DNA from 2 places in the Pseudobacteroides sp. genome. Region 2 is predicted to be linked to the other one. Evidence: riboswitches for the same ligand, from Rfam matches in the RefSeq annotation. Region 2 holds a riboswitch; the other holds the start of a gene.
The links. Region 2 has a riboswitch for glycine ahead of glyA (serine hydroxymethyltransferase). Riboswitches for the same ligand answer to the same signal wherever they lie in the genome.
Positions count from the first base shown of each region.

Region 1: it holds a riboswitch for glycine, as region 2 does, so the genes downstream of both, VIO64_RS04805 (3-phosphoglycerate dehydrogenase family protein) here and glyA (serine hydroxymethyltransferase) in region 2, are expected to answer to the same signal.

Region 1 covers NZ_DATCTU010000032.1:56,519-65,416, reverse strand. Annotated here, with positions in the region: gene VIO64_RS04825 (sensor histidine kinase) at 1-373, opposite strand, end outside; gene VIO64_RS04820 (substrate-binding domain-containing protein) at 469-2,550, opposite strand; gene VIO64_RS04815 (YifB family Mg chelatase-like AAA ATPase) at 2,573-4,108, opposite strand; gene VIO64_RS04810 (A24 family peptidase) at 4,216-5,019, opposite strand; gene VIO64_RS04805 (3-phosphoglycerate dehydrogenase family protein) at 5,210-6,376, opposite strand; glycine riboswitch at 6,497-6,573, opposite strand; glycine riboswitch at 6,577-6,697, opposite strand; gene VIO64_RS04800 (cohesin domain-containing protein) at 6,930-8,898, opposite strand, start outside.
Region 2 covers NZ_DATCTU010000045.1:91,292-100,189, reverse strand. Annotated here, with positions in the region: gene VIO64_RS08285 (hypothetical protein) at 45-221, opposite strand; gene VIO64_RS08280 (replication-associated recombination protein A) at 223-1,581, opposite strand; gene glyA (serine hydroxymethyltransferase) at 1,683-2,918, opposite strand; glycine riboswitch at 3,036-3,117, opposite strand; glycine riboswitch at 3,121-3,230, opposite strand; gene VIO64_RS08270 (YbjQ family protein) at 3,413-3,736, shown strand; gene VIO64_RS08265 (hypothetical protein) at 3,836-4,759, opposite strand; gene VIO64_RS08260 (copper amine oxidase N-terminal domain-containing protein) at 5,243-5,776, opposite strand; gene VIO64_RS08255 (hypothetical protein) at 5,883-8,898, opposite strand, start outside.

The sequences.
Region 1 (8,898 bases), on a different contig from region 2:
ATTTCTTTGCAGAAAGGACTTCTATCAGCAAATTATTTTTTAAACTTGATTTTATATAGCAGCTGTGTATATCGTATGCCGTAAACATATCCAAACTTGGGAATAATTCATCGCTTTCGACCAACAAAATTATTTCTACTGTAGAACTTATATTCCTTATTGACTCAATCATTGACATTTCCGAATGATCAGGATTATTTGTACTTAGGATCACCATATCTATATTACCGGATTTTAATGCATCCTGCATATCCAGCTTGTCGCTAAAAAAGTGCAAATCTACCTCATGCATTTGCAGAAGCTCTTTTTCCTCTGGCAAAAAAGATGTATCATTGCTATGAATAAGTACTTTTATTATGCTAGAAGTATTCAAATCCTGTCACTCCTTATTTGTTATTTCCTGAGGCATGATTAATAAATTTATATCGGAAGTTATTTTTTGATGGTGCCTAGACTTGATCAAAAGCTCTATAAAAAGAGCTTAATATAAAACGTTGTTCCCGCTGTATCATCTATGTTAAAGTATAAGTCACCGCCAAATCTTCCTTTTATTGTAGAGTATGAAAGCATAAGCCCGATACCTGTAGCGTTTTTGCCTCTTGTAGTAACCATCTTTTTAAAAATTGATGACCTTATTCCCTCAGGTATTCCAGTTCCATAATCTTTAACAGAAATAAGAATGCAGCCTTTTAACTGCTCAAATCTTATTTCAATCATGTCCGAATCATTCTCTTTATTGGCGTGAGCTGCATTAATCAATATATTGTCAATTACCTGAAGCAAGTTTATAACTTCTCCTGCTATTCTCAATTCAGGATTCGTTTCTATTTTTATATTAATTTTCTGAGTACTCAGAATTTCAGACTTTCTTATATGATTCTTAATACCTTCAATAAGGTCGCTAATGCTAAAGCTGTCCATATTTTTTGTTGTAAACTTGGCGTACTGGTCATTGATCTGATCCAAAACATTAGTCATATACCTTAAAGTAGAATCAATTCTTTCTATCCACGAACCCATATCTTTAGCTATATCGTGATGATCTTCCATTGTTACGGATTTGTCATCAATTGACTTTTCATATTCTTCTACCAGAGAATCCAGTGCAACGGTTGAGCCTGCAATTGTCATTATATGTGATTTTATATTATTGGCTATGCTGATTAATAACTGACCTAAAGTTGACATTCTTTCCTGCTCACTTAATTGTTCACTCATTCGTTCCTTTTCTAAAAGCATAAGTGCACCTTTTAATGTATTGCTTATCTGTCCCCTTAAAAGTTCAAAATTTATAACATCATCACTGTCAACCTCAAAACAAACAAAACCAAAATGTTCACTATTAAAAAACAATGGCTTTACAAGATATGTAAACTGCCTGTTATTAGGTATAAAGTTATCAGGCACCAGCATCTTTGTTTTAAACAACATGTCCTGTAATACTTGTCTTTCGTTATCATAATAAGCATACATAAGCTCTGAAAAATCCGGTATAGTGCTATTAAGATTTATGGGTCCTTCCTGGTATTTAATAATAAAACAGCTTTTGATGTTTAACTTTTTTAACGCTGTTGTTAAGAGATCATAAAGTGTTTCAAGGCTATAGGTTTGTAAATTTTCATGGATCTTAAAATTAGATATTGCCCTTATATAAAAATCCGAAAAGGTAGAAGATCTATTGGTATTTGAACTACATCCACAGGATTCTCTTACTACCATGGAGGTAGGAAGCTTTATCACATCAGATACTTCTGTACCGTTAATCTCCTCAATAAGCAGCTCAATAGCCTTTTCGGATATCATGTCCATAGGCTGACTTACAGTGGTCAGTGAAGGTGTTATTATTGCCGAATTGTGAGCATTATCAAAACCGCATACCACAAAATTATCTTTATAATCAAGGTTCATGCTTCTGAAATATTTAATGGCTCCAATTGCCATTTCATCATTGGCACATACAAGGGCATCAATTTTTATATTATTTTTTATTATATATTCTGCTGTTTCCCAGCCGGTCTCCGACTGGAAGTTACCGCTAAAAATTATCTTATCGTCAACCTCGATCTTGTTTTCTTCCAAAACGCTTATGTATGCACTAAACCTTACATTGGCTTCATCATTACTTAAAGGCCCCTTCAAAAACCCGATCTTTCTAAATTTATGATAATTTACCAAATGATCCACTAAGCTTTTCATGCCTTTTTTGTTATCCACAAGTATGCTGGGTACACCCGGAATATTTTCATATATAGAGACCTTTGGAATACCTTGGAACTCTTTGATATAGTCAATAAAGCAGTCCATTGAAACCTTATTTATCAAAGTCCCTGTTGCTATTATAAGGCCATCAAGTCTTGCAGCATCAGCAAGCTTGTAAACTATGTTATGCTCTCCGCTTATATTATCAGTATTAAATAGAATCCTTCCCTCATAAGTGATCAGATTGACATCCAGCTTCTCTGCCGCTTTTCTTATTGACGTCCAGAAAAGCGTCTGAAAATCTCCATCAATTTCATTTACAAAGAAACCAATATTCGGTCTTCTTCCCATAAATAATCTCCCTTTCAGAATTCTATCTTCCCCAGACTTTTCTGTCCAGACTTCTATATTGAATTGCCTCAGCCAGATGCTGTAGCTTGATATCAACACTCTCATCCATATCGGCAATTGTGCGGGCTACCTTTAATATTCTGTTATGTGCCCTTGCACTTAGCCCCAATCGCTCAAAGGCGTTTTTCAAAAGTGCCTTTCCTTCATTATCCAGTTTGCAGTATTTGCTTATCAGGGAGGAAGTCAGTTGGGAATTGGAAAATATTCCAAGACCTTTATATCTTTCAACCTGTATTTTTCTAGTCTTATTTACCCTATCTCTAATTACATGGGATTTTTCCCCGGATTGGGTACTGTCCAGGTCTGCATATTGTACCCCAGCTACTTCTATGTGCAAATCAATTCTGTCCATAAGGGGACTTGAAATCTTTCCAAGATATTGCTGTACTTGCTTTGGTGAACAGCAACATTCCTTGCTTTCATCCAGTAAATTACCGCATCTGCACGGATTACCACAGCAAACAAGCATTGTTTTTGAAGGATATGAAATACTTCCGCTCAATCTTGATATGGTCACATAACCATCCTCCAAAGGCTGTCTCATAACCTCAAGTGCTTCTTTGCCATACTCCGGTACCTCATCCAAAAACAAAACTCCGTAGTGGGCAAGGCTGATTTCCCCAGGTCTGGGGACATTTCCTCCGCCTATAAGGCTATAGCGTGATATTGTATGATGTGGAGATCTGAAAGGTCTTCTAGTCATAAGTGGTGTCTTTGCAGGAAGAGTTCCCGCTATACTATGAATTTTAGTAACTTCAAGGGCTTCCTCAAATGTCATGGACGGTAATATTGAAGGGATTCTTCTGGCAATCATAGTTTTCCCAGAACCTGGGCTTCCGATAAGTAAACAGTTGTGACCACCTGACGCAGCCACTTCCAAAGCTCTTTTAACATTTTCCTGACCCTTAACATCAGAAAAATCAAGTTCATCCTCGGTGTTTTTGCAAAAAAGTCTATCGATATCTATAGTGTAGGGATTAATTTCCATATCTTTATTCAAGTGCCTTATTACATTGATAATATTCACTGCCGGAAGAACATTAACCCCTTTGACAACTGCTGCTTCCTCAGCATTATCCACTGATAGTATTATGTTTTCAATCCCTTCATCCCTTGCCCGCACAGCCATAGGCAAAACACCATTAACAGGTCTTATTTGACCGTCTAGTGACAACTCACCTATAAACATATATTTATGTATTTCACTTGTATTTATCTGCTCTGTGGCTGATAATATACCCAAGGCGATGCCTAAATCAAAATGGGATCCTTCCTTTCTTATACTTGCCGGGGATAGGTTTACAGTAATCCTTCTCACAGGAAATTCCATCCCTGAATTTTTTATGGCAGCCCTGACTCGTTCTTTTGACTCCCGAACAGCAGCATCACCAAGCCCTACAATATCAAAGGAGGGAATTCCGCTACTTATATCAGTTTCTATTTCCACAACATATCCATCAATGCCAACCAATCCACAGCTTTTAATTCTGGAAATCATAAGGGATCAGCCTCCTCATTAATTGGGTGGATGATAAACTGCCAGTAAAACTTAAATAATAAAAACATATATTAACTTATTTATTATCGGATAAAATTTAAGATTGTTTAATAATTATTAAACTGTAAATACCAATTTAATATATCAGTACCATAAAGGATGGTGGCAAGAGTACCCAATACGATAGCTGGTCCAAATGGTATAGCTTCTCTAAGCTTCTTACGCCTGATTATCATCATCACAATTGATATTAGTGAGCCAATGATTGCTGAAAGTATAAATGACACTATTACCATCCGCCAGCCAAGGAAAATCCCAATTGGTATGAAAAGCTTTACATCTCCCAATCCCATTGCCTCTGTCTTGTAAATAAATAGGCCAACTATTCCTATTAATAAAAGCACAAGAGAAACTGAGGCCCCCCCAAGTACAGGATTCCACCAGGCTCTATCCATATAAATCGGAAACTCATAAAAAAGATTATAGACAAATACCAGAAGTGCACCCCCCAGACCTGCAAACAACAAATCGTCAGGAATAATATAGTAGTCCATGTCAATAAAAAACACTGCTATCAATACTGACATCAGATAAAGAAATGCAAAAAACTGTATTGTAAAATCAAACTTTAGATACAAGAGTACACAAACAACAAGGGCAAACAGAGTAATCTGAATGGGTCTGCCAAATATTTTACTTTCACATTTGCCGCATCTTCCGTGATGTAAAAAGAGGTTTATTGGGAAAAGCATTTGAAGCGGTTTGAGCTTTGTGCTGCATGATCTACAAAAAGGCCAAGCCCATGTAACGTCTTCAATGTCATTTTCCACTACTTTAGGAATTCTTGATGCAATTATATTTAATAATACTCCAAGGAACAAACTAAAAATTGATAATAATACGATTGCCATTTGCAGCCCTCTTCCTGTTTGTTAATTGGCGGTGCTATCATACAATTTTTATTATATTGGATTAATGATTACTTTTCAAGTCATAGTAAACTATAATTCCTTAGAGTGGTATAACATAGACAACAATTTCTTAAAATACAAAAAAGTTTGCAGGCTGCTTCAAAGAAGGCCTGCAAACTTTCTGCCTTTATTACTCAATAATTCTAACCATCTTAATCCCAGGAATACTCTTGACAGCTTGATATATCTGTTCATTTACTTTTCCGTCTACGTCAATCATATTAAACCCAATATTGTTTTTATGATGAGTAAGCATGTCTGCAATATTTAATTTATTGTTAGCAAGTATAGTTGTAACCTGTCCTACCATGTTAGGAACATTTTCGTGTGCGGTTAATATTCTTGTGCTTCCTGATCTCACCATATCACAATCCGGGAAGTTAACTGAATTCTTGATTGTACCCCTTTCAAGATAGTCCTTAACCTGATTAACAGCCATAACAGCACAGTTTTCTTCCGACTCAGGTGTTGAAGCTCCAAGATGAGGTATAGTAATGACTTTATCATTTCCAATCAATTCATCTTCAGGGAAGTCGGTCACATAGCATGCTACAGTTTCATTTTCCAGAGCCTCAAGCATGTCTTTATTAACAACAAGACCTCCTCTTGATAGATTTATTACCCTTGCTCCCTTTTTCATTATAGCAAACTTGTCTTTATTGAACATTCCTTTTGTTTCAGACCCAAGCGGAACATGTACAGTAATGTAATCACATGTAGACATAATCTGATCAAGGCTGGTTGCTCTAATTACACTGCTTGAAAGCCCCCATGCCGCATTAACCGAAATAAAAGGGTCATATCCTATAACTTCCATACCCAATGAAACAGCATCATTTGCAACCATAACGCCTATTGCTCCAAGACCTATAACGCCAATTCTTTTTCCCTTAATTTCAGGGCCATCAAATTGGGATTTGCCCTTTTCCACCAACTTAGGAACCTCATCTCCCTTGCCTTTAAGTGATTGAGCCCAGTTAATTCCCTGGCAAATGCGTCTGGATGACAGAAATAATGATGCTAATACAAGCTCCTTTACTCCATTGGCATTCGCACCTGGGGTATTGAAAACAACTATTCCCTTTTGCGTACACTTGTCGATAGGAATATTGTTTACTCCTGCTCCTGCCCTTGCAATAGCCTTGAGGTTGGGTCCGAACTCCATTTCTAGCATATTGGCACTCCTAACCAATATAGCATCCGGATTTTCTGCATCATTTGATAATTTGTAATGATCCACCGGCAGCAATTCCAATCCTTTTTCAGAAATACCGTTGAGCATTTTTATATTAAACATAAAAGCCCCTCCCTTTTTGTTTGTTTACTAAGTAAAATTTATGCAAATATAAAGGAGTCAAACTCTAATAGAGTGACCCCTGTGATAAACACAATAATACACATAAATAATGTGAATTAGCTCTGTCCTTTTGCCTGAGAGATTATTTCCTTAACAGGAACTTGCCCCTTCGGCGCCATATATTGGTCTCTCCAGAGGTTCGTCCGGCTGAAGTCTCTATACCTGAGAGTATGACTCCTTCGGTGAACGGAATGTGTTATTAACTCTTTAACCCTTAAATATAATTAATAAAACAAACAGTTACTCTCCCTCAACCATCATCCGATAATATTAAATATTCAATTAACTTTAATTATAATAATCTATACCATTGTTGTCAACAAATTTTACCTATAGTCAACCTTAATGTTGTCGTAAAAAATTATGGTGTAGAATACGACACAATTTCCTAAATATTTAAAAAACTTCACATAGCAGTTTAAAGATAATTTCTCCAAATTGCTATGTGAAGTCAATTCACTAAGATAACACTTTATTTATATTCAGTATTTAGTTATTCAACAATTGCAGATGCCTTAATTGATTTACGGCTTGGGTCAGAGAATGATCCCATCTTAGAAATCTTTAAGCTGTCGGAATCAGATGAGACATCAGCTTTCAATTTTAATGTTATGTTGGCAAATACCCCATTTTCCTTTATAGGCATGGATCCTTGTGTAGCATCGTTAAACAGGAATGAGATAGCACCAGGAGTTCCGAAATAACCGACAAAATTAACTATTGGTAAAGTTGCAATTAAACCAGCATCAACACTTACTACTTCCATAACACTAGTATCGTAAGAAAGTCTAAAGTCACAGTTATTTAATCCTTCTTCAGTAAGCCCTTCGAATTTAACCGGTACTGTTACAGTGCTGCCTGCTTTACCGTTGAAGTCCTCTACAATAACTCTTAATCCATCAGCGACAGGAGTTGGAGTCGGCGTAGGATCAGCTGCTGCAATAGTTACTTTTCCTTCTGCGAAGGATGGCAATATCTGGGATATTTTGCCGTTTGAGAATGCTGAGAATGACCCTACACGATTGAGGCTTAGCTTGCAATCCCCAGATGTAGCATTATCCTTTATTTTAGCCTTTATTACAGCAAACACTCCATCAGAAACTATCTGTAATGAGCCTTGAGTTGCATCACTGAAAAGGAATGATATATACCCCTGTGAATCAATATTGGATGAGAAATTGGCTACAGGAAGCTGAACTATTGATCCTGCTGTTATGCTCATAATTTCAAGTGCATCCTTATTGAACATCAATTTGAAATCACAGTTGTTTATACCGTTTGCAGGCACACCATTAAAGTTAACAGGAATCTCTATTACATCACCTGGCTTACCTTTTCCATTGCCTATTTCTACATTCACTTTCAATGCCGGATTAGTAGGAGTAGCAGTTGGTGTAACTGTTGGTGTTGGAGTATTTGTTGGCGTTGGAGTACTTGTTGGCTTTGGTGTACTTGTTGGCTTTGGTGTACTTGTTGGCTTTGGCGTACTTGTTGGTGTCGGTGTGAAGGTAGATGTTGGTGTAGGAGTATATGTAGGTGTAGCAGTTGCTGTTGCCTTTACAGCAATTACAGTCACCTTTCCGTTTGTAAATACAGGCTCAACACGAACCATGTTTTTACTTGAGAAAGCACCAATACTACTTAATGTTATTTGGTAATTTCCTGTTACATCAGGATTTAAAACTTTAAACTTGATATTTGCAAAGACACCGTCTTTTATTATTGGACTTTGACCTTGTGTAACATCACTATAGAGGAATGCAACAATTCCATTATTGCTGTTTGAAGTAAAGTTAACACTTGGAAGAGTTACTATATCACCTGGGGTTACACTAGTAATACTTAATGCACTGCTGTCAAATGATAATCTAAAGTCACAATTATTTATACCTTGTTCAGGTACATTAGTGAAGCTTACAGGCACTATGGCTTCCTGCCCTTCAACTGTAACATTTCCAATATCAACCTTTACTTTTAATGCAGCAGCATTTGTAGGAGTACTTACAGGTGTTGCCGGGGTTTCAGTAGGTGTAGCTGTTGGTGTACTCTGTGCCTTATTAACAATTAATTCACCATCTTTTGTACTGGCTTTTATAGCAACCATATTCTTACTGGAGAAAGAACCCACTTTGATAAACTTGATCTGATATTTACCTGCTGGTGCATTTTCCTTAATTTTTACGGTGATATTTGCAAAAACACCATCTTTAACTATAGGATTTAAACCCTGAGTTGCATCACTGTACAGGAATGATATGATTCCTGCACTCTTGTTAACAACAAAGTCAGTCAGAGGACTTGGTATAATATCTCCAGCCTTTACTTCAACAATATCCATTACACTGCTGTCAAAAGAAAGTCTGAAGTCACAGTTATTTACCCCATTTGCAGGTACGTCACTGAAGTTTACCGGAACAGTTACAACACTTCCAGCGTCACCCTGCTGGCTGCCTACAGTCACA
Region 2 (8,898 bases):
TTAGTCAATACATTTATAAAATTTTACGCCTCGCAGATAAGCGATCATTCTTCTCTATCTCTTTTTTTGCTGTTAAAATCTTTTCTTAAAAGAAACCAGTATGTCAGTGCAACAATTGCATATACAGTAAGACTTTGAACCATATATAGATGAATAAAGACTATATTGACCAATAATAGAACAAATCCAGCCAGCAAAAGCCATGCAACAACTCTTTTCATTTTATAGACCCTCCCTTTTATCCTTGTTTCTGTTTTTCCATCTGTCAAGCCATTCCTTTATTCTTGCCTCATATCCATTGGCTGTCGGTTCATAATAGACCGTACCCCTCATTTCCTTCGGCAGGTATTCCTGATCAACAATATTCCCCTGATAGTCATGTGCATACCTGTAGCCTTGACCATATCCCAAATCCTTCATTCCATTAGCAGGTGCATTCCTTAAGTGCATTGGAACCTCTCCTGTCCGCTTCGTAGAAACATCACTTAATGCTTTGCCGATAGCCTTGTAACTGGAATTGGACTTAGGGCTTGTAGCAACCATGACTGCCGCATGTGCCAGGATAATTCTGGCTTCCGGCATACCGATCATTCTCACCGCCTCTGCAGCAGCAACAGCTACTTGTAGTGCAGATGGATTTGCCATTCCAACATCCTCCGATGCACATATTATTATCCTCCTTGCCAAAAACACAGGATCTTCACCTGCATATATTGCCCTTGCTAGATAAAAAACTGCCGCATCAGGGTCACTGCCCCTCATTGATTTTATAAAAGCACTTATATTGTCATAATGACTTTCGCCTGATTTATCAAATGTAATATGCTTTTTTTGCACACACTCTTCAATTGTTGCCAAACTGATGTGAATTATACCGTTTTCATCAAGCTCAGATGTAAGCACAGCCAGCTCTATGGAATTTAGTGCTGTTCTTGCATCACCGTTGCTTATTTCTGCCAGATAATCAAGTGCATCATCATCCAATTTTACATCATAATTACCCAGTCCTCGATCTTTGTCCTTAAGTGCATTTTTTATTATGCTCTTCAGGCTCTCAACGCCAAGGGGCTTAAGCATAAAGACGGAGGATCTTGATATCAAAGCTTTATTTACTTCAAAGAACGGATTTTCAGTAGTTGCACCTATAAGCACAATCGTGCCGTTTTCCACATATGGCAGCAACGCGTCCTGCTGTGATTTATTGAATCTGTGAATCTCATCTACAAACAAAACAGTCTTTCCGTTAGGATTCAATATAGGGTTTTGGGTATCTGATGCAATCCGTTTAATATCTGCCACTCCCGAGGTTACCGCATTAAGTTTTTCAAACCTGGACTTTGTGGTAGATGCGATTATCCTTGCAAGAGAAGTTTTCCCAGTGCCAGGTGGCCCGTATAGTATGATTGAAGCTATTCTGTCTGCCTTGATCATTCTGTATAGAAGCCTTCCTTGCCCTACAATTTCTTCCTGTCCGAAAAATTCGTCTATAGTCCTCGGGCACATTCTGTATGCAAGGGGTTCCTTTTTATCTCTTGAATCTTCTCTTGTATTTTCTTTTGTATCATCTTTCGAGTTTTCCATTGATATATCCCCCCTCCTTCAATCGCCGAATTTCCCCAGACGTTAACAAGACTCAGGTACTCCTCCCTGAGTCTTGAAATACATTTCTATGGATATTTATTTTAATAAAGTGGATATTTGCCGCAAAGAGTGCCAACCCTCTGAACAACCTTCTCCCTGGAGTTGTCAAAATCAGTAAGTGTCATATGAATAAGTTCTGCAATCTCCTTCATATCCTCTTCCTTCATGCCCCTTGAAGTAACAGCAGGGGTACCTATTCTTATACCGCTTGTTATGAAAGGACTCTGTGTATCAAAGGGGATTCCGTTTTTATTAACTGTTATGAACACCTCATCAAGCATAAACTGAGCTTCTTTACCTGTAACATTTATATTTCTCAAATCCATCAGCATAAGGTGGTTGTCTGTTCCGCCTGAAACTATGTTAAGTCCTTTGTCCATGAGGCTCTGTGCAAGAACCTTTGCATTCTTAACTACCTGATTCTGATAAACTTTGAATTCATCTGTCATTGCCTCTTTAAAGCTAACAGCCTTCGCAGCAATCACATGCATCAGAGGTCCACCCTGAAGACCCGGAAAAACTGCCTTGTCTATCATTTTAGCATACTCTTCCTTACAAAGAATCATACCTCCACGAGGTCCCCTTAAAGTTTTGTGGGTAGTAGTTGTAACAAAATGTGAATAAGGAACAGGGTTTGGATGGATACCCGCAGCTATTAATCCTGCTATATGAGCCATATCCACCATCAGGTATGCTCCCACCTCGTCGGCAATTTCCCTAAAAGCCTTAAAATCCAACTCTCTAGGATATGCACTTGCACCTGCAACTATGAGCTTTGGATTGTTTTCTTTTGCAAGCTTCCTTAATTCCTCATAATCTATTCTAAAGTTGTCGTTTCTAACTCCATAAGGTACTATCTTATAGTACTTACCAGATATGTTTACAGGGCTTCCATGGCTTAAGTGGCCGCCGTGAGCAAGGTTCATACCTAATACTGTATCACCTGGCTCTAAAACTGCAAAAAACACCGCCATATTGGCCTGAGCGCCTGAGTGGGGCTGAACGTTTGCATGCTCTGCTCCGAATATTTGCTTAGCCCTTTCGATTGCCAGCCTCTCTACCTCATCTACAAATTCGCAGCCTCCGTAATATCTTTTTCCAGGATATCCCTCTGCATATTTATTTGTAAGCGGTGTACCCATAGCTTGCATAACTGCATTGCTAACAAAATTTTCAGATGCAATAAGCTCTATTTTGTTCCTTTGACGGCCAACTTCGTCTTTCATAGCCTTTGCAACTTCTGGATCAATTTTTAAAACTTCATCAATATTGTACATAAAAATCCTCCTAAGCATTTATAAATAAAATGTGATTAATCAAATGTATAGATTTTATAGACATTAAAAAAAGCCAAACCCACATGATTTGACCTCTGAAATCAATTATACACCTAACTCTGTCCTTTTGCCTGAGAGATTATTCCCACATCATCTGTGGCGAACTTGCCCCTTCGGCGCCTTGACGGTCTCTCCAGAGGTGCGTCCTGTTATAGTCTTTTTACCTGAAAGTGTAGCTTCTTCGGTGTGCCTTTATATATCACTTTTACCTAAAGCTTATATATTAAAAGGCATCTCTCCCATAACACTCATCCGCAATATTTTATTAATCTTTAACAAATTAATTATAATAACAAAAATAATTTATGTCAATTAAATGCCTAAATTTTTTTATGCCAATGTTGTAAAATCCTTTTAGAATGTAAAAATCAATTGATAATGGTACTCATATGATATAGAATAAGCCTAAACAAATTCAAATTAAGGAGGATTCAATGGATCGTCGTTATATAACAACAACTTTTTCATTTGATGACAAAAAAGTAGTATCTTACCTAGGCATTGTAAGGGGCATCACTGTTCGTTCGAGAAGTATAGTAGGAAACATAGGTGCAGGAATTCAAAGTATATTTGGAGGAAACATATCTCTCTATACTGAATTATGTGAAAGAGCCAGACAGGAAGCGTTTGAAATCATGGTACAGCATGCCGATCAGATTGGTGCAAATGCCATAATCGGAATGAGATATGACGCCAATGAGGTTTCACAAGGCATAACCGAAGTTTTATGCTATGGAACGGCTGTCAGAATAGAGTAGAGACCCTAATTCCCTATATATTGAGAAAGGGGCCTTAGGCCCCCCTTATACTCAACCATATCTAAATCGGCTTATTTTTATTATAGTGATTACTAAAGTCTACATATCCTTCACTGTGGAGAAATAAGTGTCAAAATCTTGTACCATTCCTCCAAACTGGATTAATACTTCTCTTAGCTGTGTATATTCCCATTTGGAAATTTTATGGGCATTTTTTTCTATATATCCCCTAATAGCAGGTAATGCTCTTCTATCTCCATATACACCCAAAGCATTTGCTTCGATGAATTTGTAGCTGCTTTCCTTAAAATATTTCTTTAATTGGTTGTAAACAGCATCAGATTTGTTTTTTGAACCTATTCTTGCCAGACTAATTAGCAGAAATCTATAAACCTGACCTTTTTTGTCACTGCTTTCAATCGCACTTACTACTCTTTCGATAGCAGGTTCTCCGATTGCCTGTATGGCATTCATAACTGCAGTCAATGTGTTTGCATCAGTCTTTTGATCTTCCATTTGTGATACTATCTTAAATAAAGGCTCTAATAATTTTGTGTCCCCAATTATTTCTGCGGTGTGCATTACAGCCTTTTGTCCAAATTTCATGCATTTTTGCTCATCCAATTCCAAAGAATTCAACATGGCTACCAAATCATCCAAAAGTTTATCCTGACTAGCCTTTATGTGTTTGGCCAGACCATTGGGGATTATGCCTGCGTTTTCAACTTCAAAAGCAACTACCAAATCTATCACATCAGATAAATTATTTAAAATTCCGAAATACTGGAGAGGTGTCATACCGCCGATTTCCTCATAGGCGATATTTTCCCAGGAGTTCATCACATCGTATGACTCAATAACAACATCGGAAACCATTTTTGTATATACTTCGTCATAAGTATTATTTCTAATTGAAGCTTCAAGATACTCCTTATTTTCGTCCTGAAACTTTTTTGCATGCTTCTTTAATTCACCAGACAAGCTTTCAGATATAAATTTGTGCTTTTCGTTAGTAACTATCATTCCAACACCTCATTAATAAAGTTTATATTCACTTGGTTTTAAAATCATTTTTAATTATAACATATATAACCCAAATGTGCTATTAAACTAATTCGTTCAAGTTAATATTGATTTTCAAAGGCTATGTCATTGTTAGAGGTATTTTTGTGTAAAAATAGGTTTAATAATTGTACGCATTGTTAATAAGTGATAATATTTATGTGGAAGATCAACTGGAAATATCAGTTTTAGTCCTGTAATTACATTAAAGCAGATTTTCCTCTATGTATTTGTTGACTTTTAGCTTATAATTCTCAAAGGTATATTCAGGTTGGAAGTCTTTCATAAACTATGCGTTCCAGTTCTACATCTTCAAGGTTTGTATAAATATAATTGCGTCCGTCTATGACTGCAAAACTAGTCCGTGTGCGTTACCCTTTGATATGTTTTTCGTTAGTACTATTTTGGGGTAACAATTTTATGCTTCTAACAATCTTCTCCATATCAGTGTAATCTCCAGTTGTACTGATCTGTACCTGATGCAGCTTCAGGATTAGTTGAGTATATCCATCCATCTGGAATATCTAAAGATATTCTATTGAAATTAGTAGTCTGAGTGCTTTCTTGCACTTGGGTATTATTATCAGTGATCTTTGCCGTCCTTGTTTCTCCGTTCCATGATACAATTGATCCAAGACTCTCAGAGATAAATCTTAGCGGAACCAATGTCCTATTCTGTATTATCTTGGCTGGTACATCAAGCTTTTTATGAATGCCGTTTATAGTTGCATCAGTACTATCTACTTTGATATTAACCGTTCGAGTACCTTTTACTCCTATTGCTGTTCTCGTATTCGCGTTCCAGGTAACAACAGCACCGAGAGCCTCAAAGATCGCTCTTACTGGTACAAGTGTCCTTCCATTCTCTATTACCGGAAACACATCAAATTTAACTATATTGTTATTAACTATTACTGTAATAGGATTAGCTGCTTCATGTACTATAGTAAGATTCAAAGTAAATATTACAGCAAACATTGCTGAAATTAACCTTTTTTTTCAAAATAAACATATTATCGCCCCACAATTTTATTATTTTTATTCTATCAGAATATAAAACATAATTGATTAGCACAAAAATATTTTACACACTGTTTTCATCCCTTAGTTGTGACTTCTCAACAATACTTATTTTGGGGTAGCTTTCCATAGTTTGATTGAAGTGCCTTGCTACAACCATTATATCTGTGATGTTTATTACTGAATTATTATCTACATCCATATCCGCCAAATAATTAGAATCGCCTTTAGAAGTATTAAAGGCTTTTGCAAGTTGAATTATATCGGCAATATTAATGCCTCCATCTTGGGATCCAACCAAATCCCCTACCCACAACTCAATTGGCGATTCAGGCAGAGATATAGAAATATTGTTATTATCTATAATAACATCCTCTATCTTCCTCTTTAAATAGTTATCCTTACTTATCTCAATATCATACCCTTTATCTGATCTGGGGACATTTGTAATTTCAAAATACCCGTTTTCATCAGATATAGCAGAAAACTGAGTACCAGATAATGATATATTGAATCCAGCTCTTAAAGAATTCAACAAGCTATCTGTAAAGTCCGGCTTGATATACCCTGTTATTTTGGATGTGTCCTGTATCAAAGTATTGCTGATTGTAAGTGTATAATCACCCACTGACAGTATTGATTCGTTATTGACAACAATATTATATACATTATTAGCTATTAAATTACAACATAAAGTATTGTTACCAACATCCGCGTATTGAATATACATACCATATGTGTCATAAATTTTTATGATAGAATTCATATCGGTTTTTATTTTAAAATAGTACGTACCCGATGTTGGAGGAATAAATTTAAATGCATCATAATCTTCCGGATAGTTTATGGAAGCGTTAGTATCACCAATTTGTACTATGGAAGCTTCTTTCATAGTGTTACCATTGTCATCTGCATGTGGTGGATAAATACAAATATTATAAGGTTCAACGTGTTTATACGATTTTATGTCAATGAAGTAAATTTGATTTTCCTGAAGAAAATAATAAAAATTAGAGGTATCTAATTTATAATAATACTTATCAATAATATTACCTTTTTTATCATATAAATATATATCATTGCTGTCAATCTCAGGCACTGATATACAATACAAACCTTTAACGGTAGTTGTTAAATTGAATGTATCGCAATCGCCATAATAATCAACTCTGCCAGATACGGGAACTTCCTTTCCCAATGTTTTTGAAAAGCTGGGTGTATTCCCAAAGTCATCTATAATTGGTCCTTTTAAAGTAAATGAATAGCTAAATGTTGCTAGATCTACGTCATTTTTAATGTAAATATAATATGTTTTATCTTTGGCTAAAGAAAAATAAGCTTTTGAAACATTGTCAGTAGCACCGCAATCTTTGCTCACTGTATTGCCATCTGAATCCAGAATTCCTATAGCATTTCGCATATATGTATAAGGACCAATGCCGGGATTGACTTTTGTATTAATGTTATCCATGCAGTACATACCACTTATTAATGGTTTAAAGGAGAAATAATCTTCATCGCAGTTATTGATTTCTCCTTTGATCTCGGTATTCAATTGGATTTCTGTTGCTGTTTCTACTGAATTTCCATAATCGTCTTCACTTGATTCTTTAAGTTCGAATGAATATCCGAAGGATGAAGCATACGCATCATTTCTAACAATAATATAGTATGTTTCTGCTTTTTTCATCTTGAAATACGCCTTTTCACCACTATAGTTAACTCTTGCACTAAGGTTATTGGAATCAATAATTACCAAATTGCTTGAAGGATAATTACCAATATAGTATATTCCTGTATCTGAAGGCTTAAAGTAAAAGAAATCAATATCATAATGTAAATTTGCATATCCTACAATAGGACTATCCAATTGGATTTCCTTTGCTGTATCCTTTGAATTTCCTTCATCATCAATTGGTCCTTCAAGAGTAAAAGAATAATCGAATATTGAACTTTTGAAGTTATTTGAAATAGATATATAATATGTAGTGTCTTTCGTTAGATTAAAATATGCTTTTTCATGGCAATAACCAACACTTAAATCATTGCCGTATGAGTCAATAATTCTGGTGATGTCACACAATACGGGAGGAGAACTATTTCCAACTATTTTAAAGCTGTCCATGCAGAATACACCATCAGTTGAAGGTCTGAAAGAAAACCAGTCAATGTCAAAAATGTAGTTATTACTACCCTTAATTATAGTATCCAATTGAATTTCCCAGGCTAATTCTTTTGCATTTCCATAATCATCTTCAATGGGCCCTTTCATTGTGAATGAATAGGAAAATGTAGAATCAGGAAAATTACATTTTGTAGAAATATAGTATATAGTATCTTTTTCTAACCAAATGTATGGATCTGAATCTCTATAATACACTATTCTTATAATTTTTCTGTTTTGATCAAAAAGCGTAAAATTTCCATCAAAGGTGGCATACCCATTAGTTATCTTAAAGTCATCTATGTAATACATTCCTTCAACAGAAGTTCTAAAACTAAAAACGTCGCTTTCTCCAAGTAAACCTGCAATACCATTAACCTGATTATACATCTCAATTTCATATGCTGAATCGGTTGAATCCCCATAATCATCAATAAATGGCCCTTTTATCTCAAAAGAATAATTAAATGTTGAATTTACTGAGTTGTTTGATATGGAAATAAAATAAGACTTGTCATTACTCAGATTTAAACATGCCCTAGAATTGCCGTCATAATAAATATTCATATTATTACCGTCAGAATCAATCATCTGTAAAACATTTTTTATATTAGGAACCGGATTGTAGTTGCTGATATTTGATAACATAAATCCGTATATAAAATACTTCCCATTTGCTGAAGGCGTAAAACTGAAAAAGTCCCTGTCATTCAGGTAATCCATTTTGCCCATAATTTTTTTGTCCGTTTGGACTTCTTGGGCTGATTGTTGGAGTAATGGATTTATTGTGGGTGTTGGTGTACAGACAAATGTTGAATACACGCTTTCCATTACTGTTGGTTCAGGTGTCTGGTAAACAGATTGTTCGCTATTAATTGGAAAACCTATATTGAAATTCGCAATTAATACAGAAAGT